Linked DNA regions of Symmachiella dynata. The protein of the gene in region 2 binds, or shares a complex with, the protein of the main gene of each other region. Links are inferred from orthologs where the notes say so. Each region holds a gene or a part of one and is shown on either strand. Other genes may lie near its edges. The genes, in order: holB and dnaX.

The links.
Region 1: the proteins of dnaX (region 2) and holB are in contact, whole or in part, in a cryo-EM structure (PDB 8GIZ), measured with the Escherichia coli proteins. The link is inferred for Symmachiella dynata from one-to-one orthologs.

Annotation. Positions count from the first base shown.
Region 1 is NZ_CP036276.1:1,478,491-1,493,142, forward strand. Bases 3,943-6,722 are described here. They hold holB (DNA polymerase III subunit delta'), read right to left. Parts: upstream 5,950-6,722; coding sequence 4,936-5,949; downstream 3,943-4,935. Other genes in these bases: Mal52_RS05610 (PSP1 domain-containing protein), read right to left, coding at 3,943-4,706; Mal52_RS05620 (hypothetical protein), read right to left, coding at 6,348-6,722. In the rest of the region: Mal52_RS05595 (tetratricopeptide repeat protein), read right to left, coding at 1-871; 23S rRNA (guanosine(2251)-2'-O)-methyltransferase RlmB, read right to left, coding at 1,429-2,196; Mal52_RS29590 (hypothetical protein), read right to left, coding at 2,267-2,773; Mal52_RS05605 (Minf_1886 family protein), read right to left, coding at 3,006-3,410; more of Mal52_RS05610, read right to left, coding at 3,858-3,942; more of Mal52_RS05620, read right to left, coding at 6,723-7,325; Mal52_RS05625 (hypothetical protein), read left to right, coding at 7,661-8,209; Mal52_RS05630 (hypothetical protein), read left to right, coding at 8,296-8,805; Mal52_RS05635 (hypothetical protein), read right to left, coding at 9,263-9,817; Mal52_RS05640 (DUF1501 domain-containing protein), read right to left, coding at 9,838-11,112; Mal52_RS05645 (DUF1549 domain-containing protein), read right to left, coding at 11,280-12,890; Mal52_RS05650 (hypothetical protein), read left to right, coding at 13,110-14,351; Mal52_RS05655 (hypothetical protein), read right to left, coding at 14,399-14,652. UniProt on the Escherichia coli protein: Part of the beta sliding clamp loading complex, which hydrolyzes ATP to load the beta clamp onto primed DNA to form the DNA replication pre-initiation complex.
Region 2 is NZ_CP036276.1:5,633,072-5,647,901, forward strand. What follows is about bases 8,174-11,131. They hold dnaX (DNA polymerase III subunit gamma/tau), read right to left. Parts: upstream 10,523-11,131; coding sequence 8,825-10,522; downstream 8,174-8,824. Other genes in these bases: recR (recombination mediator RecR), read right to left, coding at 8,174-8,264; Mal52_RS21280 (YbaB/EbfC family nucleoid-associated protein), read right to left, coding at 8,420-8,788; Mal52_RS21290 (DUF6655 family protein), read right to left, coding at 10,719-11,131. Also shown: Mal52_RS21255 (NADPH:quinone reductase), read right to left, coding at 1-938; Mal52_RS21260 (glycosyltransferase family protein), read right to left, coding at 935-3,004; Mal52_RS21265 (hypothetical protein), read right to left, coding at 3,330-5,420; rpoN (RNA polymerase factor sigma-54), read right to left, coding at 6,057-7,595; more of recR, read right to left, coding at 7,665-8,173; more of Mal52_RS21290, read right to left, coding at 11,132-11,504; Mal52_RS21295 (hypothetical protein), read right to left, coding at 11,791-12,321; Mal52_RS21300 (hypothetical protein), read right to left, coding at 12,505-12,723; Mal52_RS21305 (16S rRNA (uracil(1498)-N(3))-methyltransferase), read right to left, coding at 13,076-13,786; Mal52_RS21310 (glycoside hydrolase family 20 zincin-like fold domain-containing protein), read left to right, coding at 14,066-14,830. UniProt on the Escherichia coli protein: Part of the beta sliding clamp loading complex, which hydrolyzes ATP to load the beta clamp onto primed DNA to form the DNA replication pre-initiation complex.

The DNA.
Region 1 (14,652 bases), 4.2 Mb from region 2 along the record:
CGTTTGCCACCATTTTTTCACCAAGCCGTGCGATTACTTCGTCGACGGTCACTCCCGTTCTTCCAGAAGGATCATACCCCTGGTAAGGGACTTCGCGCGGGTGATCTCGGATGACCAAGATCAGGTTTTTGTAAGCCTCGACCATACTGGGGTCCAGCGCGATGGCCTCGTCAAATGCGCTGGCGGCTTGTTTCCATTCTTGTAGTTGGGCGGCACAAATTCCGGCCCACAATTTTAATTCCGCGTCATTGTCATTTTCGCTGTTTTCATCATTTTTGAGCTCATCGTTGAGTTCTTCGATGTCCTTCGCAGCGATTTTGATCAGGCTGGTTTCTCTCGTCAAAGCTCCGACATTCATGGCCACTTTAATGGAGCGGCGGCGGAGAGCTTGGTATTGTTCGGCAACTTCATCTGTCGCGGTACCCGCTTCAATCGCGGATTCCAATTTGCGCAGAGCTGCATTGATACGCTCGTGCACTTTCCGTCGGGAACCGGGGGCGGTTTGGAATTCATCAGAGGACTTGGCGTACAGCAACCAAGCTTCGTGATCTTCTGTTTCCAGTTGCAGGTACTGCCCGAGGTAACGGATCGCATCTCGGCGTTTTTGTGCAGCTTGTTTTTCCAGCTTTTCCAGTTTCTCGCCTTCGGCCGACTGCGCGGCGGTTTCGTCAGCCTTTGCCTCGTCCAACAAGCGGACGGCGCGGTCATATAGGTCGCTTGCGTTTCGGTCGACCATCACACCGTGCACGAGATGAATCACGGTCCCTGAAACCAACAGCGCAACCGCCAAGATCAAAACCAGTCGTCCATTGACACGTCCATGACGTGTCTGGTGCGAAGTCGATTCAATTCCGAGAATTTGAGTTTTCATTTGCAGTCCAACCTGGCTTGAATTTGTTGCCGACATGCGGCCGTTTTTTTGAAGGGATCTCTCTGGTGATTCGCATCATTCGAATTCGAGCGGTCCGTCAACAGTCTCTGCCCCGTTTATGACTCGTGCCCCATTGATTCTTCTTAGTACTACTGTGTGCAGTCAGAAATCGGTGGATGAGTCCCCAGCATATTTTCTGTTCAATGAAAAAAAACGTGCGAGAACCGGTTTGGCCCCTCCATTGGCCATGCGGAAATGCGTTGACATTCCGCAACATCCCATCACGATCAGGGAGTTCCACACAATGCGTGCAAACCGCATTCGCTGTTGTTCCATGCGTCCAGCCAGTATTGACGGTACGCAGGAGACGTTCCTGGCAGTTCAGGGAACATCTCTTATGGACAATGTAGCGGCCAAATCCTTGAGCGTCCTCAAGGTAACGACTCTCTGGACAATTCACAGCGCGAAATTCACCGATTTTTTCGGAGATACGGGTCATTCCCGATTTTACGCCCCTCCTGGCAGCATGCGGCAACTAGGCTGACATTCTTGCACGGTCATCGCTGACGTGTCGCTTCATACAGTACAATTCCGGCCGCGACAGCTGCGTTGAGCGAACCGATTTCTCCTTGCAGCGGAATTCGCACGAACCCGTCGCAAACCGCTTGGACCTCGGAGGAAATTCCGGTTCCCTCATTACCGATGACCAACCCGATCGGGCCGGACAAATCGTGCTTGAAAATCGGTTCGACCGCCTTTTCACTCGCTCCATAGACCAAGATTCCCTGCGTTTGCAGAAGTTGAATCATGGTCGCCACATCTGCAGATTGCACAATGGGTACGCGGTTGACTGCGCCGACGGAACTTCGCGCCACCAGACTGTTGACCGTCGCTTGGCGGTGTTTTCCAACAACGATTGCCGAAGCGCCAAACACCTCAGCCGAGCGGATCACCGCACCAAAATTGTAGGCGTCCTGCATCGCGTCTAAAATTAAATAGAGCGGGTTCTTTGCCGGATTTTGTAAGACCTCTTCGGCCGCCTTGTAAGGGAAAATCCCCATCTTGGCGAGATAACCTTGGTGGTCCTTGGTTTTGGCCAATTGGGTCAAGCGGGTAGCTGTTTCCACGATTACCGGGACATGGTGACGGTCGGCGAGGCTTTGCAATCGCGACAGTTCTTCCTCGCCCAAGCGGTCGGCCAAATGGATTTCGTGAATGGGCCATCGATTGGCTTCGAGCGTTTGCCGTACGAGGTGCCGTCCCCATAGCCAACAGCGTTGATGATTGCCCAACAACGCGTCTCGCCGTTTTTTTGCAGCTGCCACTGCGGTCCCTTTCCAAGCGATGGCTACTCTGCCAGCTGACCAGTATTGCTCTGCAGCGAGTCTCAGTTTTTTACGGTGTGAGCCGTTTGCTGATTTCGCCAAGAACGTTGTCGAGTTGCGATCGGACTTCGCTCGTGGCGGGATAAACGACGCGGCCCCGTTGGTCGTTTGTGATGGCCACAACATCGAATTCACCATTACGGCGTCTTAGGGGCATCACATAGGAGTTTCCGGTTGACAGATTGGAGATTTCAGAGAGTCCGACGACGGTGAGTTCCTTATCGGGAAATACGCCGTACATCGTTTCGGCAACACTCACGCGGCCGGTGGCTGAATCAGCGACGTTGCCGATGATTACCAAGTCCGCGTCAGCAAATTGGCGGCGGTTGAGCGTGATGGGATTGGAACTCAGCCCGGCTAAGGCCAACAGACCGGCGATCCAGACGACCCACACGGTTATGCCAACGACCAATCTTGTTTTTGAACGCGGCAAAACAGCGGATTGTTCTTCCATGACTTCCGGCGGCGACGATGCAGCGTCTTGTTTTTGAGCCGCCTGGCGGCGATGTCGTGACAACGTGCTTTCCTTCCCTGCGACGCACGATTCGAAAATTGGTGGCTGATGAGCAACTTTCGGGATCGGAAAAATATCAATTCAAGTGCTAGCGGTCGCTGCTGCGGGGTTTTTGCAACAGTGCGATCTTGCCGCAGTGGAGCCCTGGTTCGCCAAGAGGCATTGGCATTCTCATGGTGAGGCGACGCTATCTTGCCGCTGAGAAACAAGCTGCGATCTCCCAGCGGGAGCACCGTTAGTTGGGGGAGAAGGCGCGGCTGACATCGATGATGTATTGGTCGTCGAATGCTTCCTCGAAATCGAAGACGTTGCAAAAATCCTCTAAGCGATCATCGTCGGTTTTCTTCATGTCTCCGCTTTCGATCAATTCGAAGACAATTTTCCCGAAATCTTCTGTCGTATAGATTCCCCAGCTATTAAAGACAGTGCGGGCCAACATGCCGAACTGTTCTTGAGCGTATTGGCGAATGCCATTGACTAATTCCTGTCCGGAGATATGGGCCTCCGCTTCGGAATAATGGACGCCCGCCGCAGGGGGATGGCGAAACAGGTTTTGCGAATACCGCAAGGCTGGGAAAATGAACCGATACGCATTGGAATCGTAACGGCGTCTGATCGTTGTATTTGATGTCGTTGTCATGGCTTGCGTAGTACACTTCCGTTCCCGGTTTCACGGCGAGTTGTTATTGCTGTGAACTTTGGCCGGGCGATGTTTTCGGAGACTCTTTATTTACGCGAAATCCCAAGTCCGCAGACTTTCCAAACAAACGCTGTCCTTATTGCCGCTGCGACGACTGGTGCTGATGCAGGGGTTCATCACTTTGATGAATTCGAACGGCAAGTTTCGCCGATTGTCTGTGGCGGCGTGCCTGTTCATCATAACCGGACAGGGGATGCAATTTGAATGCAAATCTTGACATTTTCTTAAGATACCCTGGCAGGTACGAAGAATCCGCCTCATGGTTTTCGAGGTCCCCCGAGACCTCCAGCAGTTCCCAGACGTTCAGGTTTCAGGTTTGCAAGTCCGTTGTCTCACCTCAAACAATGACGAGGCTGCTGAGCGACTCTGCATGGATGCAGCAAACTTCTATTCGGCCGGCTTGACCGTCTCGGCCGATTTGGAGCGTTTGACGACTGTCACGATCTCACTTTCGTCAACGATAATGCGGCGTTGGTCTTCATATTGAATTAACAGTTTCCTGGCTAAGATTTCTTGCCGTAACACCTTGCCCTGTCCTTGTTTAGTGACGACCATGTTTCCGACAGCGGGCAACTCCCGGCGGATTTCCTGATACGTATCGTATTCGTACCGCAGGCAGCATTTGAGCCGTCCGCAGCGGCCGGAAATCTTTGTTGGGTCCAAAGTGGCTCGTTGAACCTTGGCCATTTTCATGGAAACCGGCGGCATCTGGGTGAGATGCGTATTGCAACAGACCGGTTTGCCGCAGTCGCCGTAGTCGGCAAGCAACTTCGCTTCATCGCGAACACCGATTTGCCGCATTTCGATCCGGGTGTGGAATTTCTTTGCCAGCGCTTTGACCAACTCCCGGAAATCGACTCGCTTTTCTGCCAAGTAGAAAAAGACGATCCGTTCTCCGCCGAGCACGTGCTCAACATCGATGAGTTCCATTTGCAGTTTGCGCTCGCGGATCATTTCCGCGCAGTCGTGGAATTCAATTCGCTCTTTTTCGTGCAACTCTCCGCTGGATTGCTCGTCCTCAAGAGTGGCAATGCGGACAATATGGCCTTTCGTTTCGGAGGAGGGCAAAAACTTAACGGCGCGTTCCGTTGCTTCGCAAAGGACCTCGCCCAATTCCATTCCCCGGTCGCTACGGACGACCACGGAATCTCCGCGGGCATAGGTTTGCGGCCCTTTTACCGAAAAGGGGGCGACGTGGCGGATTAACCCATAGCGAACGACGTAACGACTCGGCATGGTGATCTCGATAGATATGTATATGTTTCAATATGAAGCCGTCGCTGTCAGCCATGCCTCGCTTGTCCCGAGGCATTCAAGTGGCGGCGTCTATTGAAATTTGTGGAAAGGCAAAAATCCCAACGGGCATTATAGGCCCATCGCTGCGGCAATTGCCATCGTGGCAACAAATGCCGGGATTATCGGCTACTGGAGGCGTTCCGGTGGTCGGGGGAAGTGTGCTTTATGTTCAGGCAGACGTTTTTGCCGTACGGCCGATTCGGCCCAGGTCGTCGAACAGCGCTTCGATGCACAGTCCGACCGACATACTGCGATCCAAGTGCATTTGCGCAGTCACGGCGCGTTCGATGGCGGCACCGATCACTTCAGCCCGTTCCGGGTCGATTTCGGAAACCTCTGCAAGCGAGTGGCGGTAGTACTCCATGCAAAACCGGATTATCCAAGCGGCCCGTTGTCGTTGTGCCGCCGTGTCTGAACCAGCCGCTTCGATGCATTCCATGACCTGGGCAGCTGTATTCACGCTGTGAAATCGTTCTGATGCGAGTGCGGCAAACAATGTCCGCCGTTGCTCCAGAAGTTCAGCGTCTCCCAATTGCGCTGCAGTCGCCAAACTGCCGTCGCTCAGCGCGGCAATTTCAGCGGCGACCTCGGGCGAGTCGGTGATGCCGTTTGCCAAGATTAAGTCCGCCACATCCTCGGCGGTGAGGGGGGCAAAACGAATGGTTTGGCAGCGTGAGCGAATCGTAGGCAATAGCCGCTCGACATTGGTGGCGATCAGCAGGATCAATGAACCGTGCGGGGGTTCCTCCAAGGTCTTTAGAAAGGCGTTGGCAGCTGCATCGTTCATTTTGTCGGCGTCATCGATGACGGCGATTTTACGGTCGGCCGACATTGGCTTGAGGGACAAGTCGTGGCAGAGGCCTTCCTTGCCGCGATTCTCCTTAGGGCCGATAAACTGTTCGATCAGCAGTTCGCGTTTCTCCGGCAGCAGTTGCACGCGAGAAAAATCGGGGTGCGCGCCGCTAGCCATTTGTTTGCAAGACGGGCAGGTTCCGCAGGGATCCAGGTCCGTGTGGGAGTGGGTCTGACAAAAGAGCGCCTGCGCCAACGTTGTCGCGAAGGTCTGTTTGCCAACCCCTTCAGGCCCCACAAACAGATACGCCTGTCCCAGCCGGCCGCGCGATAGCGTACGGCGAAACATTTCGATCTGCTGTGTATGTCCGCGTAGTTGTTCCCAGCCCATCACCCTGCCGTCCTTCGTGACCGCAGGCCTCGCAATCGGAATTCAGAGCGAAAGGTCGCGGCGTCTGCGGTATTAAATTTCAATCGCAGAGAGTATCACGTCGAGATAGCGGGAACAACTGGCGCTGGAGTGGGACAATCGTCTGTCGTGGGGAAACAATCATCGGGTGGCAGCGATTGCCAACGGCAATGGGTCTGCCGTAGGCACAAGACGGGTGCAATTTCAGCTGTCCCGATGAATGAGACTCTGCTTGTTAACGGAGCGCGGAAATTGCGGCTTCTTGCGGGCTGTGCCCGCCCCGATTGCTGCGCCATCGCGGCCACCCTCTCCCAATTCTATGCCTATCGAATACAGGGTTGGTTGCTCTGGGAGAGAGGGGGGCATGTTGTCCGGCGGGTTTATTTCCGTGACATGTACATCGCTGGGGCATCGATGATCCAGGGGGTGGACCAGGTGCGGCCGTCGTTGGCGTTGCAGACGTCGAAGAAGTAGGTGTTGAACCGCACGCACCTGTAGTCGTGGTAGTTGTGCGAGGCGATGTGGTCGGCGGGGGTGAGGTTTTCGACGCCCGGTTTTGCGTAGTAGTGAATCCGCCCATCGGGAGTGAAGGACATTCCAATCGTCCACCAGCCGGTTTGTTTGATTTGCGGACCGGTGTAGTCGTAGCCCCGTTCATCGGCGCGAATGATGAAGTAGGCGGAGTCTTCTTTGTAGCCGCTGGTTTTGCTGTTGAATTGAATGAACATACCGGGATAGAGCGTTTCGCTTTCCGTTCCGCCGCTAAACCGGGAACGGAAACCAAAGAATCCTCGTTTACGAGAACCGCCCCGCGTGGAACGTTGTGCGAGGACACTGGCGCGAAATCCGAATGAGGTTCCGGTGCGGTTTTCCCATTTGTCGAACTCGGGGATGTAGAGTCGGACCACCACGTTGGGGGACCAGGCGACCGGTACAAATCCGCCTAAGGCATTCGTCACGTCGACCAACAGGTCGTCCTGTTGCCATTTGCGTGATGAGTAACCGGGGATGCCGGAGTTCAGCGTTTGCATCAACATCGCGCCGGTGCTGCCGGGAAGTCCGCCTGCCGGGGGCGTGACACGTTTGATGACGTCGGGCTGTCCGCGTTTGAGACTTTCAAACCATTTGTTGTTGTTGGACTTCCCAGAGGGATACCGGGTTTGTTTGTCGATGTTGCTGCTGCTCTTGGGGAAATTGTGTGTGAAGACCCATTCGGTATCTTCAAAGTCGTCACTGGCTTTCGCCTGGAAAGTGCCGGTTCCGGGGACAACTTGAGCCGACGCAGTTCCGCAAAGAACCGTAACCGTCAACGCCGAACAAAGAGTCGCCGCGAGCGACTTGGCAATCGAAATTCGCATGGTATCCATCCCAAAACTCAAATGGCGGTTATATACATTTTCCCCGAAAGAGAGCGTGGGCGCTCTCTTAGCACTCCTCTGAAATATCGGAATAGTAAACGGGAGAGCGTAAAGGATGTTTGTCGGCATAATCGTGTTTGTCGGAACCAGACGATCGTGCGCGGAAAACTTTGACATTCGCGTCCTCTGACTTAGAGGACCGCTGCGATTTCCCGATTTGCGAAACCGGAGAAAAAAGTTGTGGATTTTCAGATTGACCACTAGTAGCATGCGGATAGTGCGTTGTCCCAATGAGACCCGCCGGTTTGTTTTCGCCTCGCTTGGGGAATTATTTCATGTCGATTACGGTGCGCTGCCCGTGCGGTAAAGCCTATAAGGTGGCTGATAAACTTGCCGGCAAAAAAATCAAATGCAAGGCGTGCGAAAAGGTGTTGGCGATTCCGCGTCCGGTTGCCAAAACGAAACGGGATGGGATATCCAGCGACGACGATTCGGGGTTTTTGGACGTGGATCTGGATGCGGAGTATTCGCAGATGGCGGCGGTCAAACGCGCGCGTCCCAAACAAAGCGAATCTGAAAGCCAATTTGCCGATCCCTTCGAAAGGCGCGGTTTGGCAGCTGCCGGCCTCGATGTCTCCCAGAATAAAGAGCCTCGCTTTTTTATTCCGTCCATGCCCCGCGTTGAAAAAGTTGTCAGCAAACTGATCCCCTTGATGGGCGTCGCTTTGGGTCTGTTGATGATGTTGGGCACCTACCTGCTTTTTGTGTATTACAGATTATTCTGGCCGTTTCTAGGGGCTGCGGGCATCATTGTGGCGATCGTCAGCCTGAATTTGCTCTTCAAGGAAGAAGATGAGGTAGAAGCAGAGCCAGAGGCAGATTAACCCGCCCCAGATCAACGGCGCCTGCGCTTACCTGCCGACCTCAACCGGCAGATCCGCTCTTACTATCGTTTGGGAAGAATAGAGACATGACCATTTCCGTACCTTGCTCGTGCGGCAAGTCTTATAAAGTTGCCGACAAACTTGTCGGTAAGAAATTCAAATGCAAGGCGTGCGACAAGGTGTTGGCCATACCCCGACCGGCGGCGCGAAAGAAAGCGAAAACGGCCAAGTCGGATGAGGACTCCGATTTTTTGGACATGGATCTCGATTCCGAGTTTTCCCAGATGGCAGCTGTTGAGCGGCCGCGGTCGAACGATGACGACGATGAGTGGGACGTCACCCAGCAGCGCGATTATCGATTTGCTAACGGCGATCCGAATAGTGCGGAACCGCTTCAACGTTCTCATCAACAGGGGATGGGAGTCGAACAAACGGCGGCGATTGTGTTGGGGGTCCTGGCGATTTGCATTGGCATCGGTCTGATTGGCAGCGGGATTTACTTGCGGGTCAACCACGGTTGGCGAATCCGCGGCTTCATTGGTCTGGGGATTACGTCTCTAGTCAGCGGCGTGGGTTTTTTGGTCAAAGGGTTGTGAAGAGAACTAGGGCAGGCTCCCGCCTGCCGTGAATTACACTCGACGTGAATCGCTGAGTTGCGGCAGGCGGGAGCCTGCCCTACGGGTTAGACGTTGCTGCGATCTAGAGAATGCGCCCTCCCGGGAGGGTGGTCTTTTAGATGCGAAACTTCTCTTGGAGACTTTCCAACTTTGCCGAATCATGTGGGTGGCCGCAGTCGCAATCGTCATTGAGGTCACTATACCGGACCGCTAAGCAGACGTTACAACGGCCGCAACATCGGCAATAGGGCACTTGGCAAGTCGCGCACAAACGAACCTCTTTCGACCGTTTAGTCCCGCATCCCGGACAGCGTCCGCAACCCGGGCAGGTTTGCGTCGTTGCGGCGATCACTGTTGAGCAGCCAGGGCAATGAATCATTTTGGATGTCGACATGGGTTGAATGGGGTGGTTGATCTTTGTAGCACGTGGGTCCGCTCAACCTGAATCAGCAAAGCGGGTCCATTTGAAATAGGCGATGGTGATGGCGATCCACGTCCAATCGTCGTCGTCAGAAAAGATCATTAACGCGCTTGGCCGACAAGTCCGGACGTGGAAAGCGAAGGATCGTCGAACAGCAATGCGCGTCCATCCGAAAGTCTGTTGTACTTGTAGGAGCGGGACTTCGACGTTTCGGGTGAGCAGCGTTTCACCTGCGAACAGCAGCCTCGGTCCGCGACGTAGACGAAATTGTTCGGCTTGCCCCTGTTGGAATACCAAGTCAGTTTGAGGAGCACGCATCAAACAAAAGTCGCGTAACCGCGTTCGCCACGTCCGGTTCGATTGCGGCTTGATTTCGAAGCGCGCCGAACGCTTTTCGCCCGTTGTTGCATGTCGGATGAGATAACACGGAAATCGTTTGTCATTCGCATCGATTTCGCTCCAACATTCGAATTCCGTTCTACCGTCCCGTTCAAATCCAACGCGATCAAACCCGACGTTTGATTGCCAGCCGAGCTTGGGAGCATTGGTGACGAGGTGATAACGCTTCATGGACACATTGTGCCGCCGGACTACGTCGAAGGCAACAACAATCGTTCAATCGGCGCGCCTTCACACAGTGCCAAGGGGCGGCCGATGGGGGTGATGACTTCTTGGGCGTATTCGACGCCGAGCACGGCGAGGATGGTGGCGTATAAATCGGGGACTTCGATCGGGTCGACGGGATCTTTTTTTGCGCCGGTGGGGTCTGTTTCGCCAATCACTACGCCGCTGCGCAATCCACCGCCGCCGAGAAGTGCGGAAAAGCCAGTCGGCCAGTGGTCGCGGCCGTCGAGGGGGTTGATGTTGGGCGTGCGGCCGAATTCGCCAATGCACAAGACGACGGTCGATTCCAGTAGATCACGCTGGCGAAGATCGGTCAGCAGCATGGCCAGCGCCGGGTCGAGGATCGCCGCGTTTTCTTGGTGGCCGTCGAAGTTATTGGCGTGCGTGTCGAACCCGTCGAGCGTGACCTGCACCGCTTTGACACCGGTCTCGACCAACCGCCGCGCCATCAAGCAGCCTTGACCGAAAGAGGTCTCGCCATAAGCGGCGCGGATGGCGGCTGGTTCGTGCTGCAATTCAAAGGCCCGCAGTTGCTCGGAAGTCATCATGGTCAGCGCCCGCTTGAGGGTTTGACGATGTTGCGTGCGGTCGGCAGCAGCGGTGCGGTTTTTGCGAAACGATTGTTCGATGATATCCAAGTTCGACAACCGTCGCTGTTGCCGCTGATCATCGACGTTTGCCGTGACGTTGCTGACTTTGTCTTGCGGATTGAAAACTTTGAAGGGATCGAATTTGTCGCCGAGATATCCACCGCGACCGGGAAACGGATCGTTGCCGATCATGACATTGCGGGGGATTTCGACTCGGGCATCAGTTTGTTGTTGTGTGACTAGTGCGGCGATGGAAGGGTGGGTCACGGTCGGGTCGGGTCGGTATCCCGTTTTGAGGAAATAGGCGCCCCGTTCGTGGTCCCCTTCTTTGGAAACCAGCGAGCGGATCACGGAGAGTTCGTGGATCTGTTCGGCCGTGTGGGGAAACAAATCGGCGATATGCAAACCGGGAACCATCGTGGCCAGTGCCTTGGTCGGTCCGCCGACTTTGGTCCCGGGATGGGGGTCCCAGGTCTCGAGTTGGCTCGGTCCGCCCGCCAGCCACAGCGTGATCAGTGATTTCTCACGTTCTGGACCGCGCTTTGCAGCGGCGCGGAGATCCAACGCCGGGAGCGCAAAGGAGAGTGTGCCGGCGGCGGCGATTTTTAGAGCATCGCGACGTGACAGACAGGAGGATGCTTGGTCGGTCATGAATTTATGTCTCACAAGATGCGCCTCGTGCACTTTAGAATTTCAAAAGTTGGGTGCCACTGGCTTGGCCAGTGCGAGTTCAAATATCTGATAGACAAACAAAGCACTGGCATAGCCAGTGGCACCCCCCAGGGGGGCAACTAATACAACGGGGTAGTGAGGAGGGGCTAATGATTCCAGGAAAATTCGGTTGTGTTTAACAGGCTCCAGAATAGATCCTCGACGACTTGTTCTCGTGATTCGTCCGTGCTGTCTTGGAGTTGGGCGACGAAGTGGGCTGATTCGGGTGGTGTTGGTTTTCGCGACAGGCAAATTAAAAATGCGGTTTCGATGCATTGCTCGTCGGTGGGGGCCATCGTGGCGGTGCCGCCGACGGAGTTGAAGAGATTGCTTTCCATCAATTCGCGGACCAGGTCGCCGTTCATCAGTACAAGTCGTTGCGGAATGGTTCCGCCCCGTTCCTGTAATTCATCACTTCCCAGATCGCCGTACTCACGGATGAAATCTCCCTCGCGAATCAGACGGATGGTGCGGACGAGTAAATGCGAGTTGCGGTCGATGGTTTGCACTGATGCCGCTTGTAGTATCGCGCCGATGACTTGTTCGGGGCGCAACCGCACGAGTGGAAAGATGGCCGATTTGCTTTCGGCGGCGGCGAGTGACTTGTCGTCGCCGCCATCGATGGTCGAAGCCGCGCGGAAGGCGCGTGTGGCGGTGATGGTTTCGATCAGGTGTTTGATGCTGTAGTTCTGTGCCGCGAAATCGTCGGCAAGCAAGTCGAGCAGGTCGGGGGCATCGGTTGGGGGCGGGTCGTCGAGGTCGTCAACCGGTCTGAGGTAAGCGCGGCCAAAGAGGAGTCCCCAGACACGGTTCACAGTGGCACGGCGGAAGCGGCGGTTTTCGGGGTGTGTTAACCAGGCAGCCAATTGTCCGCGCGATGTGCCGGCGGTGGGCAACCATGTTGGTGAGAAGGGGACCGACGGTGCGACCGTACGATCTTCGAGAGTCTCTCGGTCCTGGATTGTATACTCCTGCGGTTTGTCCTCCACTCCGAAGGGGGACAATGAGACTTCTCCGAAGTGAGCGGCGAGTCCTTCGAATTGGTCTTGGGTCCAATCTCGGAAGGGATGGTCGTGGCATTGGGCGCAGTCGATGCGCTGTCCTAGAAACGCGCGGACCGTGCGGCCGGCGAGTTTATTTTCGTCGAAGTCTTCGTCGATGCGGGCAGAGGTCACAAAATTCACCGCCGGCGCGCCGGTCCACAGGCCGGTCTCGGCGATCAGGTGTCGCACCGTTTCGTCATAGGGGTGATCAGCTTGCAACCGGCTGCTGAGCCAATCGGTCAGACGGTCGCGGCGAAAAATGATAAACGGACCCTCATCGACTCCCACATAAACGCGGGCGAGGCGTTGGGCGAAATAATCGGCAAAGCGGGGATCGTCCAACAGTCGTCGCGTCCAGCGGCGCAGCTTGTCGGGTTGAGTGTCGGTTTGGAATTGGCGGATTTCTTCCAGCGAGGGAATCGTGCCGTGCAGCGCCAGCGACAGGCGTCGCAGTATCTGTAGGTCATCCGCCGGTTCGGCTGAGGCGATGTTGGCGTAGGTCCAGGATTGATTGAGATAATCGTCCACCGTCGCAACGGCTGAAGAGAGCGTGGGCGTCACGTTGGCGGGTGAGGAGCGCCGCGGCTGGCGGAGGGGATCGCGCGCGGCAGCTGCGACCAGCAGGGTCACGCCGGCGACAACAGCGATTGGAATCAGGGCGGCTCGGACTTTCATGATCGCCTCGCGCGGTGACGCGCGTTCCCAGCTTGCCGGAGAATTGCCAGACGGCTCACGTGAACCATCTGTTTTAAGGGATTCAATTTGATTATTCTCTAAAGATCGAATGCTGCAAGGCGAATAACCGATTGCCGTGCAGCCATTGAGCTATTCGAGTGGCTGCGGGAAATCTTGACGTCATTTGCGAATTCCGGCGGATCGAAAGAAAACAATCGCATGTCCGAGCATTTGCAATCCCCTCCCGACACCTCTGAGCTGCGGCTCGAACCCGTGGAATTGACCAAGTTTTACGACGAATCGTTGGTCGAGGATTCGCCCGATCCCACACCACCCGCCCGGCAGAGAGGGTTGCTGTGGGGGATGTTCGCTGCGCTCTTCCGAGCCATCCGGTTTGTATATCGCCTGATCGGGGCGGTGTTGGTGTTGGCCGTGGTTGCGGCGGTGCCGATTGTGAATTTTTGGGTGCTGGGGTATTTGTTGGATGCCCAGGGGCGAGTCGCACGGGGACGCGTGGCCGGGGGCGGAGGGTGGCGGGATGCGTTTCCTGATATCGCGTCGCTGTCACGGATCGCCTCGATCGGCGTGGGGATTTCGCTCTGTTTGTTGCCGCTGCGGCTGTTGGCGGGGCTGGCGGCCGATGCGCGTTTGATCTCCGCCGGCTCGACGGCCGATGTGGGGTTACATCGCGCGGTGATCGTGGCGGCCGTGCTGGTCGCCGTGCATATCTATTTGGCCCTCGCTCGTGGCGGCGGGTTGTCCTGCTTCTTTCGACCGCTGAAGAATCTGCGTTGGCTGCGAAAGCAAATTCGCAATGGACAGTACCTTGAGGTTGCCGATCGCGAAACACGGGCCTTCATCGCGTCGCTTCGAATTCGCGAACGGTGGTGGTTGGGGCTCCGGGGATTTCTCACCGGTTTGGCTTGGTTGATCGTGCCGACGGCTATGTTTGCCGCTGCGAACAGTTCTGAGGGGGGACTAGTTGCCGTGACCATTGCCGGGGGACTGTTGCTGATTCCGGTGCTGAGTTGGATGCCGTTGTTGCAGGCGCGGTTTGCGGCGGAGCGGCGATGGCGGGCGGCGTTTGAATTGCGGACGGTGCGGCGGATTTTTCGCCGTGCACCAATCGCGGGGACGTTGGCCGTGATCGGCACGTTGGTGTTGTCGCTGCCGTTGTACCTGGCCAAGGTAGTCCTGCCGCCGCGGGATGCGATGTGGATGGTGACGATCGTGTTCATCGTCAGCATCTGGCCGGTGAAACTACTCTCCGGCTGGGCTTACCAGCGCGGCATGAAACGCGAGACCGATGCTTGGTGGGGTCTGCGTTGGCTGGGCCGCGGCGTGATGCTGCCGTTGTTGGCCGTCTACGTCTTTTTGTTGTTGTTCACGCCCAGCTTGGGAGAGCATGGCAAATGGGTGTTGTTTGAACACCACGGATTTTTGCTGCCGGTGCCGTTTTGATGAAATCCAGAAATCAGTTTGTTGAACACTGTTTATTCCAGACAGGTTCAATTGTCGAACCAAAACACGAGACGCGTGCGTCCGTCTCCTAGTTTTGCTTCAATTTGTTCCATAACATTCACCACGATCGGGAACATCATCTCTCTTTGGTCGTCTTTCATCTCCATAATCGACAGGTCAAAGTAGTCGAGACTATCGAATATCTCGGGAAGCGTTAACCAGCTTGGCGAGTGCCAATCGGGATGCGATACTCGTTCCTTGCACACTTTCCCCGCCCCAAACACGATCCTCCATGGGCAAC
Region 2 (14,830 bases):
TGCAATTGATGCGCCGCTGCTGCTTCGCTGAGGGGGAATCGCTGGCCGATGTTTGGTGTCCAGCCGCCTGCTTCATATAAGCGGTGGATGCCTGCGGCGCATTCGCGTTGTTGTTCCGCGCTGGCGTTGAACATGGCGAAGCCGAGGTAGCTGAGGTCCTTGGTGTAGGAGGGGCCGACGGGGAACTCGGGGCGGGCGTCGCGGCCGGCCATGAAGATGATGCGGCCGCCCATCCGCATCAGGCTCACGGTCCGGTCAAAGTCTGGCGAACGTTGTGTTTCATACCAGAGGTCGATGCCGCCGTGCGGTTCGATGAATTGGCGGATCTCGTCGTCCATGGTGGGCGAGTGGTAATCGACGACCAAGTCGGCGCCTAATGCTTTGCAGGCGGCTTGTTTTTCGGCGTTGCCCACGGTGGCAATGACCGTGGCGCCGGCTCCCTTGGCCAATTGCACCACCGAGGACCCCACGCCGCCGGTGCCGCCGTTGACGAACACGATTTCGCCCGCTTGTAGACGTCCGCTGCGGAACAGTCCCAAGTGCGCGGTGATGCCCACCAGCGCCCCGGCGGCGGCGGCTTCGTCGCTTTGGCCGGCGGGTGTGGGATACAACCATTGCTCATCGACGGCGGCATATTCGGCGAATGTCCCCGGGCGGCCGATCAATCCTTGATTGCTGCCCCACACGCGATCGCCGACTTTGAATCGCGTCACCCCCTGCCCGACCGCTTCGACCTCTCCCGCCAGATCGCAACCGATGATGTAGGGAAACTCAAGCGGCAAGGCAATCATGCCGCTACGGATGTAGGTATCGATCGGATTGACGGCGACAGCGGCGACTTTGACCAAGACCTGATTGTCGGTCGGCTGCGGTTGCGGCTGGTCCCCGTATTGAATGCAATCGGGGCTGCCGGTGGATGTGATGAATGCCGCTTTCATGGCGTCTCGCTTTGTTTTTCAAAGTAGTTGAATCGACCGGGGTGCCAATATCGCAGATGGCCGACGATGGCCCAGAGCAGCAGCGTCGCCACCGTGATGGCCGCCCCCCAGTATAAAGAGACGGGGCGGTAATTCCATGTGACCGTGTGCGTTCCGGGCGGGACCTCAACGCCACGATAGAGTCCCGCCGCCGTGGTCGCTGCTGCAGGTTTGCCATCGATGTCGACTTGCCATCCGGGATATTCCAAATCTGTTAACACCAACATCCCGCCATCTTTGGATGCGGCGCGGATGACGATGTGACTGGGGCGATAGGTTTCGATTTCAACCGTTGCCTCCGGCGATGGCGATTCCCAATACGCTCGCCCGCGCGTCTCGCTGAGTTCATAAAGAAACAACGGATCATTCGGAGAGCGGGCCCAGGCGCGATGCAGAAACGGATCGACTCCATACCACAACAACCGCATCGGCCAACCCAAGGACTCCAACGACTGCCCACTTAAAACATGCGTAACCCCCGCTTGCTGTACGGCCGCCAATTGATCGGCTGGAGGCGGAGCGTCCAACGGAAACGGAGCGGGCAGCGACAACGACTCGTCAAAATACTCCGCCGGCCCCAAACCCAAGTAGACGGGATACGACGCCGTGCCGAGGATGTTGGTCAGATTCGCCCCCGGTGCATAGAGACGCGTCGGACCCGTGAATTCGGCTAATTTCTGCGCAACGGGACTTTCGTCGACGTGCCGCAGCGGAGCGTCGGACAGCATGACAACATTGGTGACAGCGCGGCTGACGTACCACAAATCGGCCGTCGTCGCTGCAAACACAACCGCCACCAGCACCCACCGTCCCAGCAGATTCATGCGCTGGCAAATCGCATCGAGCGCGGTCCCAGCGAGCAATGCGAATGCCAGTGTCACGACAATGCCATAGCGTCCCGGTCCCATAAAGAAACTGAACCCCGGCAGATATTGCGTAACCGGCAACAACCATCCCGGGGTATACAGCAATGCCGCAATACCCAGCCCGATCCAGAAGATGATGTGTCGCGAAAACAATTTCCGCCGCAAAAAGACAATGCCCGCTAACACCACTACCAACGGGGCGAGACCGAAATACAAATGTGCTTCGACTTTGTTAGTCATCGCTGAGTCGGGTGGCAGGTTTTCATTTAGCACGCGATCGAGATCAACGTCCGCGCGGTACCATTTCCAAGGCATCACAACCTGCGACCAATACCAGACCGGCATATGTCCGTAACCGGTGTTCGCCGACGCGCTGCGCTGGCTGCGGCCACGGAGTTCCCAGGTGGGGGCTAATTGAATGGCGGCGAGTGAGAATCCTAAGACCATGGCGGTCAGCAAACCGGTTGCACAGCGGCTACGCAGGGCGCGTGTCTCTTCGGGAAGACTGGCCGCCGTGAACCACAAGCGCAATGGGATGTAGGCCAGCAGCACCAATTGCGTGATGAACGCCAAATTGAAATGCCCCGCCAACATCGACAGCGCCAGCGTCAACGACAGTACAAACAGCCATAGCCACCGCCGCGATTGCAGAAACGACTCCGCCGCCCACAGCGAGGCGGGAAGCCACGTTCCGCCGATGATCGCCCATTCCAAACACATTCGCGGTGGAAACCAGCCGTAGGTATAAACCAGCGCGACCAACACCGCTGCCAGCGCGCGCAGGCCAATGGCACGAGCGTACAACCACGTAAAAATAAACGCCAATACGTAATGCAAAATCTGGTTAGCAACGTAAGCGCCGTTGGCCTCAAAGATGCGATAGAACACCTGGTTGGGCGGATAGAGCACGCCGGTTTGGCTTTCGGCGATGGCCGGATAACCAAAGCCGGTGCGATTGTTCCAGGCGGCCAGTTCGCCCGCAGCGAGGCTGTCGGCGAAGAAGGTTTTTTGCGGGAAGAAGTAGGAATACGTATCCCCCCCGATCAACCCACCCCCTTCCCAAAGCGGCAGCCAGAACAGCACGGTGAGCGCCACTGCAGTCAGCGTGACGTAAAATAGGCTGCGAACCTCGGAGGATTCCGGAGGAGAGTTTTTTTGCACGATGCGGGCCGATGCGAGGGGACAGATTTCATGGGCGGAGACATCCCCGCACTGACAAACTGATTTTAACTCAGCACCGCCCTGCCGCAACCAAGCTAGAGTGATTCACTGACCCACGACCGAGCACGAGTGACTCCTACTCATGACGCGTTCCGGGAGGGCGAAGCTCCTGCTGAGCCGCATTGGTTCATTGGGCGTGATTTGCGAAATCTTTTGACGAATAATACGAATTGGTCGCGCGCGGCTCGGCGGGAGCCTCGCCCTCCCGGGACGCTTTTTGTTCTGGCTTGTCACCAAGTTATGAGGCGTATTCTTCGCCGCTACGCTATTTTTCAGACCAGCCGGGTAATGAGATTGTTGTTTGGTAATTCGAATAATTGTAGAGCGGATTACGCGTTGGCTTATACAGTTTTCCGGGGAGTGGGTTGTTGCTTTGTGTGTAGACCCACAGTTCGTTGGGACCCCAGACGACGATTTCATCGCGGCAATCGCCAGTGATATCCAAGACCGCATTGCACATGTCGGGATGACCGTCGTTGGGAAACCTGACAACGCGGCGGCCCCAACCGTCCCACATTCCGCCTTCGCGGACGTTGGGTGAGAGGACGAAAAATTCCGGAGGCTGACCGGTCCAATTGATCGGTAAACACATACTGCCGTGTTGGCACGGTTCGATGTCTTTGTAAATGTCACCGCGAGCATCATAGTAATGCACGATACCCTGATTGCCCCAATAATTAATCGAGACCGCTTCTAAGCCGGGCATGTCGGTGCGAAAATCGCCGACGACCGGGTTTTGCACGTGTCCGAGGTAATGGTGCTTGATGATGTTACCTTGCATGTCGGCGAAGAACATGCCTTCGTCGCTAGCGGCACACAGGATCCGCGGCTCATCGTCCGGACCACCGAAGCGAACAACGGCGATCCCGTCGGCATGGTCTTTGACTTTGTGGTCCAATGACCACAGATGCTTGCCATCGCCATCGAATAGGTTATAGCCGATGGCCAATTCATCGCGGCCATCTCCGTCGACGTCGTAGGCAATGGGATAATGCCCGGTGTTGCATTCTCCGCTCCACATGATTTCTAAACGATCATTCAGCGCCCAAAAATGCCGGTAGCGGTCTTTGATGATGATGTCGCTGTCGTGGCCCGTGCCCCGCAAATCGCAAAAGTAGAGCGAATCGCCTAAAATGCGGGGAAACTTGTCGTAGGGGGCCTTCGTGGTCGCCGGCGTTTTTGGCGTGGGGGCTTTGTAGAGCGTTTTTCCAGTGGTACCGTCGGCGACGATGATTTCCATGTTCATGCAGTAAATGACTTCAGCTTTGCCGTCGCCATCCAGGTCGTGAATTTGAAATCCAACATCGTTGGTGAGGTGGTCCTTCCAGGGATCGGGTTCGCCAACTTGCCACAGTTGTTCACCGTCTAACGTCATGGCGGTCAGACAACTCAATTCGCTGTTGCGATCCTTGGGACCATGATGCCGCACTTGTCCAAACAACACGTCGACCTGACCGTCGTTGTTGAGGTCGCCGAAACGGAGATTGCGGCCAACGCCGAATTCTTCGGTTTGGATTTTCTTCCAGACCACCGGTTGCGGATTCGCTGCCTGCAGTTTTTGCAATTCCGCTTCGCGCTGGGCGATGGCGTCTTCGACGCGCTGCAGCTCATTTGCCGTGGTCGTGACTTTGACCTGATGGAAACGGGTTGGCACATCTGCCATCAAACCGATCTTGCCGGATTCATAGGTCGCATCGGTCGCGGTCAGTGTTGGGCTATCAACAAATTGGGCTTTGATGTTTTCACCATCGACTTGAATGCGGGCGACGAGTGGTTCTCCCGGTTTCCAGTCAAATTTTTCGGACGCAAGGATTTTTTCGTACGGTTTGCGGTAGGCGGTCGCGTGCCGGACCATTTTCAGAATCGCCTGATCGCCATCGACGCCGAAAAAGTAATAACAGCGATCATTGCGATAGCGAAACACGACGCCGCTTTGGTCGCGATCCGATTCGGGCACAAAGCGGACTTCGCAAGCATAATCCCGCCAAGCTTCGTCACCGGCAACAACCATGGGATGGGCATGCTTGGTTTTGACGTTGTCGTAGATTTGGGCCAAAACCGCTTCGCCGTCCTGCTCAAAGACCTTCCACGCCCGCTGGGAACTGATGCGCGAGGTGAAAGAGGTGACGCTCCAATGCCCTTTGGGAGCACTATCGGGCAGATAATGGTATTCGGTGTGCGCGCCGACCAGACTGGAGAATTGCCCCGGTTTCAGATCAGCGAAACCGTCCTCCAACAGAATCTGTTCCTCGACGCTCTCCTCAGCAGCAACTGCGGCACTTGCAATAGCCACAACTGCCAACAGGGTGAGAAACAGCACGGCATATTTTTGCCACAGGGATTGGGTCGTTTGCAACGTAGGATCCTCATCAGGGGGACATCAAGCACAGGCCAATTCCACCGCCAACGCGCGGACCGCCTCCCTATCAAACCTAATGAGATTGCAACGGGAAATCAAACGAGTAACGTTCCCATGAATCAAGCCGTGATGCACGTATTCCCATTTGCAGAAAAGAAAGACTCACGCAAAGCCGCCAAGGCCTGAGCGCAGCCTGTGGCCGCGACTCAACCGGGGCGATATTTCCTTAGCCACAGATTGAACACGGATAAAACACAGATTAACGGGTGTGAAACCGCAACATCCCAAACCGACGGCTTGCCGTCGCATTGTGCGTTCCGTGCCAGACCACGTACCGGTGTAATTTTTGATACAAAATAAAAGGGGATTGAATTGGTGGAAGATTTCACAGCGCGTGTGGCGCGCAAACTTTGACCGTTTGCAGTGCAAAGAAGGGACCGGGACAAACCGATTCAGAAATGAACGCTGCGTGGCGCGGATATCGTTTTTGAACGAAAGTTGCTTTAGTAGATAGCGCTCGAGCGAATCAAACCGCTGCTAACCGCATTGACATCGCAAATCTCTTTGCGAGCTTTGCGACTTTGCGTGAGGTTTTTTTTTGCAAACGACAGTAGACCAGCATCCCAGCGAGAATTAGTATTCGCGGCGCTGTCTAGACGAAGGGATGTCCATTGCCTTGCGGTACTTGGTGATCGTGCGGCGGGCGAGTTTGTAGCCATGTTTGGCTAATTCATCGACCAGGGCGTCGTCGCTGAGCGGGCGGCTTTTGTCTTCGGCGTCGACGATCTCACGCAATTTGATGCGGATCACATCCCAGGCGACTTCCTCACCTTCGGCGTTCGTCGTTCCGCCGCCGAAGAACCGTTTGAGTGGGATGATCGAACGGGGGGTTTGGATGTATTTGTCGTCGACGGCGCGAGAGACGGTCGTGACGTGCACGCCGACCACGTCGGCAATCTGCTCCATTTTGAGCGGGACAATATACTCCGGGCCTTTGTCGAGGAATTCCGTCTGGTGATCGACAATGGCCTGCGAAACGCGTTTGAGCGTGGAGTAACGTTGCTCGACAGCGTCGATAATCCAGCGGGCCGCGTTGATTTTGCGTTTGACGTATTCCTTGGTCGCCGCATCAGCATCGCCGGCGAGTAGTTCTTGGTACTTGCGGCTGATCGTCAGGTTGGGCGTGTATTCGCGTTCCAGTCGGATGGTGTATTTTCCGTCGTCATCTTTTTCGATGTAGACATCCGGCACAATGCTTTGCGCGGGGGCAGCGTCGAAGCCGCGTCCAGGCCAAGGATTGAGATGCTTCAGTTGCTCACAAGCTTCTTTGATCACATCCAGAGAATAGCCGGTCTTCCGTTCGATCACCGGGAGCCGGTTTTGATACAGGTCGTCGAGATGCGAGGTAATTAAGGCGATCAACACATCGCGGTAAGGCGTGTCATCGTCGATTTGCAGCAGCAGGCATTCTTTTAGATCCCGCGCGCCGACTCCGCGTGGTTCGAGTTTTTGAATCAATGAGAGCGCGGTTTGCGCATCATCGGGAGAAATCCGCACGCTGTAGACTTCGATCATCTCCTGCAGCGAATCGTGCGGCGCGCCGTTTTGCCCGACGATCGGCGTGCCGCGGGGGTTGACCGGCAACCGGCCGTTGTCGTCGAGATTTTGAATCAAGAACTCGCCGAATTCGCGAACAGCCGGAGAGCAATTAAAAAAGTGGAACTGCTCCAACAGGTTTTCTTGCAGCGATTCGGGGCGCGACTCGATATTGGTGATCGTGTCGTGCTTGCTACTGCTGAGATCGTCGATTCGATTTGCTGAGGGGTTGGTCGAGGAAAAATGGTCGGGCCATTCTTTCGACATTTCCATCAAGCGTTCGAAGTCGGCTTCGTTGTTTTTGTCGTTGTCGACAACGAGTTCCTTGCGTTCGAAGTCGGCGGACTCGCGGTCGTCGCGGTCGCGGTCCCGTTCGAACTGCAATTCGGAATCCGACATGTCGGCAGCGGTGTCGGGCACCGCCTGCTCGAGCAAGATGTTCTCGGAGAGTTCTTGATCGATGCGTTCCTTGAGCGCCATGACCGGCAACTGCAGGATTTCCATGGACTGAATCATCCGCGGGGCCAGCTTCATTTGCTGGCTCATCTTCATCTGTTGCGAAATATTCAGTTGCATGTTGGAATCGCTTCGGCGAGGGACGAACTCAAAGTTTTCCGTGGTTGGCGTTGACTTAAGACGATGAAATTAAAAAGGCTGTCGGCCCCGCATGGCATCAGCCAGGACTTCGCGGTTAGAGAACTCTAGCACGCTTCCTGCGGCAATCCCCCGCGCCAGGCGAGTGATTTTGACCGGCAGGCCATCGAGAACGTTACTGAGGTACAAAGCTGTCCCGTCCCCTTCGAGTGTAGGATTCGTGGCCATCACGATTTCCGTTACAGGTGTATCTTTCACGCGACGAATCAGAGCATCAACGGTTAGTTGTTCCGGCCCGACTCCTTCCAAGGGAGAAATCCGGCCTTGCAGGACGTGGTAGCGGCCGCCGAATACGCCAGCAGCCTCGACAGCCATCAAGTCACGAGGCAGTTCCACCACACAAACCACTTGGGGATCGCGCCGCGAATCAGAACAGATGCTACAAGTCTCTTCATCCGTTAAATTGAAACAAACGGAACAGGGACGCACGGTCTGTTTGACCTGCTCAATGGCGCGCGACAGTTGCAGGGCATCGTCAGGGGAACATTGCAAAATGTAATGCGCCAACCTCTCAGCCGATTTGCGGCCGATGCCAGGCAAGGCTTGGAATTGATCGATCAAGTTTTCGACCGCCGGTCCATACGGATTCACAATCGCACCATTATTCCCTGGCCAATGGCCCCAGCTGAGCCGATCCCTAAAACCCGCGCCGTTGATCCGAGCCACCGGCAGTCTCGGAGAGCGTTTTCCGAACACCATGGATGTGGAAGAATCTCACGCGGTTGAACAATCGCCGCCATGGCGGACTAAGTCGCTGAATTTCCACCCCCCAAACCGAGTTGCGACAGTGCGTCACCCAGTCCGGGAAGATTCATATCACCGGTTAGTCCGGCCATCTCGGTCGCGGTTGCTTCTTGCACCTTTTTCAGCGCCTGATTTGTGGCAGCCACGATGAGGTCTTCCAGCATTTCGCGGTCGCCATCGTCAATCAGCGATTGTTCAATCTTACAGTTGACGATTTGTTGTTTCCCAGTGACTTCCACGGTCACCATCCCGCCACCGGCAGTTCCCTCGGCGCGGATTTTACCCAGATTCTCTTGCATGGCGCTCATGCGCGATTGCATTTCCTGCGCGTTTTTCATCAACGACGCTATGTTTCCCAAACCTTTTAACATTGGACTCGCTTCCTTCACATTGATCAGGTGCCGCGGTCAACGCTCTTCGACCTTCACCACCGTCGCATTGAACACGGTCATGGCTTTCCTCACCAAAGGATCATTTTCGGGATCAATCCGATGTTTGGTGCCTGTTGGTGACGCCTTCTCCTCGTCCGGTATTGAGGCTGGGGATGGGTCATCCGCCAATTTCAGGGTAATTCCCACCTTTCGCCCGACAACTTCTTCGAGTGCAGCCTCCAACCGCCCCATCTGGTCGCGGCGTTGGCAGTACTCGAGATTGAAATGATAGCTCTTAGGGAAGGATATTTCCAGTGCGTTTGGCCCGATAATTGCTATTCCCGAGGACCGTTGCACATTGGTTTTCACCATATCCGGAACCCTCGTAAGGACTTCCGCCCATATTTCCTCTTCCGAACCTGTTTGAAAATCGATCGTTGGCCGTGTTTCTGGATCGGGAATCGCAGCTGAAGGAGTCTCAGTGGGGAGGGGGGCCATTTTTTTTTGAGGTGGGGGCGCGGATGTTCGATTCGCTGCCGGTGGCTGCCGCGTTGGTGCTGCGCCATTCGTGGCGGGGAGATTGACCGCACCCGATTTGACCTGACGGATTAGGTCGGATAGGTCGTGTAGGTGTTGTAGTAATGACATCCGCACCAGCGCCAATTCAGCCAAGGCGCGTCCGTAGGCGACTCGCTGCATGCGGCCTTTGGCTTCCGAAAGGATCTCCATCGCAGCCACGATGGTCTCCAAGCCCCACCGTTTGGCCTGTTCAATCAGTTGGGGACGCAATTCGGGGGAGACCGAACTGAGCCGGACCTGCTCCGCCCCAGATGCTAAAACCATCAGATCACGAAGATAGTCCAACAACTGCGTCGTGACTTCACCGAGTTGAATCCCCTCTTCCAAGGCTGCGTCGAACGCCTGGAGCGCTGCTCCCTTCTCGCCGGAAATTACTGCTTCAAACAATTCCACCAACCGCTGATCGTCGGCCGTGCCAAACAGACGATGCACGTCGGCCGGGGTAATCGGATCGCCGCCGAAGGCGAGTAGTTGGTCGAACAACGATTGGCTGTCCCGCATCGACCCGGCCGCGCGACGTGCGATCAATTCGACGGCGGCATCTTCAACCGCAATCCCCTCGGCCTCGGCAATCTGTTTGAGCCGTACGCTGATGTTGGGTGTGTCGATCGTCCCAAAGTCAAACCGCTGGCAGCGTGAGAGAATCGTGTCGGGTAGCTTGTTGGGTTCGGTCGTGCAGAAGATGAATTTAACGGTCGGCGGCGGCTCTTCCAGCGTCTTAAGCAGTGCGTTAAACGCCTCCCGCGTGAGCATGTGGACTTCGTCGATGATGTAGACCTTATAACGGGTCCGCATCGATTTCACGTTCACATTCGCCCGCAACGACCGGATATCCTCGATGCCGCGGTTCGACGCTCCATCGATTTCCAGCACATCGACGTCGGTCCCGGCGGAGATGCCCAGGCAGATTTCGCAGGTATTGCAAGGGTCGCCGTCTTGTACGTTTGGGCAGTTGAGCGATTTGGCCAAAATCCGCGCCGTCGACGTCTTGCCGACGCCACGTGCGCCTGTAAACAAATAGGCGTGCGCAACACGGCTACTGGAAATGGCATTGCGCAGGGCCTGTGCCACCATGCCTTGGCCGACAACTTCGTCGAAAGTCTGCGGACGAAAACGACGGGCCAGGACTGTGTATTCGGTATTGGGTGTTTGCATCGTCACGACATACGGGAGATACGAAATGGTTCAAAGGTTAACCGGCACGACTGCAGTGCCCGGTCCGTCCTTATTGTCGCATTCCCGTCGTCGCAAGCAACGTCGCGGCAGAAATAATCAGAAAAACGGCGCGGAATCTCGTGGATACCGCGCCGTTAGAATTTTTAGGACCGCTCGGTTTTCTATGCGAACAGGTTTATTTGAGAACAGGAATTTCATTCCCGGCCGGCTGGATGGAAACTTTTCCAGAATCCAGCTCAGAGGGGGGCGGCGCCAATTCCGGCATTTCGTATTCAGGCGTTTCCGGCTTATCCTTGCGTGCGAATTGGGGGACCGAAAGCGCGGGCATCGCTAGCTTGGGCAACTGCGGAGGAGCTTCGCCCGCCCAGCGGATGGGACCATCTGTTCCATCGCGCTGCATAGGACCGATGCCCATGGCCCAAACGCTTTTGGCCAGCTTGTTGGAGATTTTAGTATCGGAACTCCAGACGAGGTTGCCGTCGGTGCGGTGATAAGCAAACAGTCCGATTTTTGCTTCACCCAGTTGGTTGGTTTTTTTGTACAAAGCCATTTCCGGCAGCGACGCCGGCATGCCGGGGATGCCCGCTCCGAGCGATGACTCGGGGATACCGATTAACAGGTCGTGGTGATCCGTCCCGATGACACCGGCGCGGGCTTCGACAACGTAGTCTGCTTCTTCTTTTTTCTCCAACACGTAGCAACCATTTCTCAGCAAGTGATATTTCAAACTACTGATCAAGTATTTTTGTTGCACACTGTCGTCGATGTTGCTGGTGTCGAAGAAGACTTTTTGATGGGCTAGCGGACTGACGTCGATACTATTGACCGATTCGTCGATCGCATTGGAAATCAGGCGTTGTTCAGTGGCGGTACGGGGGGTATCGGACCACCGCGTTGTGCCACATCCGCCCAAGCAAGCCGCAAGAAAGACAAGAGAAACAATTTGAGTTGGTTGATTCATAACGTAATGCTCGCGCCGGCGCAGAGTTCGCCGCCGTTTTTGAGAGAAGTGTAGAGATGATCGATACGAAAGTTGAGAGGAGAGAGGGCGGATTTTCGCCATTTCGCAGGCTCGGTCAATAGCGATCAACCAAGAAACGTCAACTTAAGATCATCTCGATTGGCAGATTGCGCTGCTGCGAGGCAACTACCGGTTCGCGCTGCTGAGTTGCTAAGGGGTAACAACAAATTAGCGAGCGGTCTGCTCCACCAGCATTCGCAAGTGAATTGGCAATTGCCGGCGGCAATCACTCCCAACGGCGTTGCGGTTGGGGTTCTTCGGCGACTTGCGCGCCGGGAAGATCCTTCAGAGCATTCCGCAATTCGACGGTCAACTGCTGGTTTTCCAACATTTTCCAAGCCAAGTTGACGCGATTGTCGACGCGGGCGACTTTCCACAATCCGGTCGGTGAGCGGTGCAATTCGATTTGCGAATTGACAAACGGCATCCCGGCATGCCGAAAGACCGAATCGGCGGTGGCGGTGTCCCCTTGCACGCGGACCGATTTGAGATCAAACGTCAACTCGCCGTTTCCGCTAGCGTTTGCCGGCGGCGGGGCCCAAGCCGATGCGTAATCGTCCGCCACGACCGCTACCTGCTCGCGCAATTCGGGGGTCATCAAACGGAGAACCGTGGGACGATCGTTGGATTTGATCGCTTCAAGAAATTCCGTGACGACGTACGTGGGCTGCTGGTTGGTTCGCCACTGTTGTATACCGGCGAAGATCAGCAGCAATCCGCCGCCGACGAGTGCCACATTCCACAATTTCGGTGTCACTCGACCATCTCCAGAGGCGGAAAATGCAATGGAAAGCCAATGGCTCGCACAGCCCGCTGCCATCTCTAACAACAGTCGAGACCGGGTCACACTGACGGCTGGCTGCCGATTCGTGTTTGCACCCGGGGTCCGTTTGCACTGGCGGACAAGCCGCCGGTGGCACCTATCTTTATCAAGAGACGATTAGGCGCTGGGGCGGAGATTCCAATAGGCGGAAAGGACATCGTATAAGTCGGCGGAGATTTGGACTTCGTCGTTGTCGAAGTCGTGCAACCAAGCGCGGTCGGCTTGGACAGCTTCAGCCAGGATATGGGTGATCTCGCTCAACTTGACGGTCATGCCTGGCTCGGCGACGGCGGTACCTTCGTCTTCACCAGTAAATAATCTCAGTCGATGACGCATATCTCAATGTCTTTCCATGACAACTGTGAGGTTTTGTTAATCCGTTTCCCCCCACCGCCCTTGCGGGCGACGCGCCGTTTTGCGATGCGGGTTTGAGTTCCAGATCCATCTAGAAACTCAAAAGATTTGCATCGCTGTTGCGCGGGCTGAAGTCCGGTTTTCCGGACAGCCAATGGTATTATCGGAACCGTGGCGGCGTCACTTCAGTCAATTCTGACGAATAGTCCGATTATTCCCGATAGCCTTCATGGGGAGATTCGGCGAATCGTGATGGACAAATCACGGTCCGTTCGGCATCTTCTGCCGGTCGAGCGATCCATTCGGCGAGATCCGCGCGTTGTGAGGACGTGGTTTAAGATCGCAGCGACGCACCGCACAGCGCGACCAGCGCCAATGCCGCAGTTTCGATGCGCAAGATGCGCGGGCCGAGATCAACCAAAGTTGCGCGCGCATTCGCATGTGAAATCTCAGCCTCGGAGAAGCCCCCTTCGGGTCCAATGCAGATCGTCGTCGGCCGCTCACCCGCCACCCAATCCGCGCGCCATGCTGTGCCGCCGGGATGAGCGATGAGCAACGGATCGCCTGCGGGAAGCGATGTTAAAAACTCCGCCCAGTTTTGGAGTGGAGTAATTTCCATCAATCGCGCGCGGCGACATTGTTTTGAGGCGGCGATGACCGCCGCTCGCATTTTCTCCAACTTCGTCGCCCGTGGATCAACAACGCTCCGTTCGGTTTGCAAAGGGACCAAACGCGTCACGCCCAATTCGGTCGCCTTTTCCACCAACCAGCGAAAACGGTCCCCCTTGGGAACAGCTGTGGCCAGGATCAAAGGCGCCGGCAGTTCCGCCGCTCCCGGTTGTCGCGAGAGGATCGAGACCTCAACTCGTTTTTTGCTCGCCGACTCGACCCGCGCCGTCGCTTCGGTTCCATCGCCATCAAACAGCTCAATCTCATCGCCCGGCTGCAACCGCAGCACATTGTGCAAGTGGTGCGCTTCGGGACCGAGCAATTCAGCCGTCGGACCGTTCAAATTGGCGGGAAGATAAAACCGGGGATGTGTCACGGGTTCGTTTTCAAAATGAGAGAAACACTATTTACAGTGATCGCGTGAATCGCATTGCCGACCGGTCAATCGTGACAAGTGCCACATTTCGAGTCAACGTTCGCCCGATTTCCATGCGATCTGAGCGGAGAAATGGCGGCTGCGCTAATATGTTTGTGTATTCCACACGCTACGCACGTCTGTTCGGTTGGATGCGACAGTCGAGTGGGGTATGGTAGGTCGTTTCCTCCCGTCGACGCTGCGTGCGAAACATGACGTTCCAACTCCTGAGGTCATCAGATGCGTAACAGGTCGCCGCAAAAATGGGTTGTGTGGATCACACTCGTGATCGGTCTGACCGCCGCAGGTCGGACGCACGCCGCAGAGAATTTCGGCATTCTCCCCACGCCGCAAAAAGTCGAATCGCAAAACGGCAGTTTTACGATCAACCGCGAAACCCAAGTGGTGCTCGGCAAAGACGCCACCGACGCGGAACGGTTCGCGGCCGAGGATTTGCGAACTGCGCTCCAGGAGATCTACGGCTTCCAACTGCCGCTGGGCGCACCGGACACGTCTCGCCCAAATAGCATCGTGATCGGCAAACCGGGTACGAATCAACTCGTCAACAAGTTGATGCAGGAACACGGCTTGTCGTTTTCAGCCAAGACAAAAGAGCAAGGGTATGTCCTGGGAATTAGCGACCAGGGAATCGTGATCGCTGCGGAAAATGAACCGGGACTGTTGTACGGCACGATGAGTCTACGGCAAATCGCGCAGGTCCAAGGAGCGAAGAAGCCATTGCCGGCGGTGCGGATTCACGATTGGCCGCACCTAAAAATGCGAGGTGTGCAGGAGGAGACCGCTTACGGACAAGCCTCGACGATGGAGAATTACAAAGCGATCATCCGCTTCATCGCCCAATATAAGATGAATACCTACTTCATCTATTTGGAAGACAACTACCGCTTCAAGAAATATCCCTCAATTGGCGTCGGTCGCGGTGCTTTCGATGCGGATCAAATCAACGAACTGGAAGCGTATGCCAAGCAGTATCACATCGAGTTG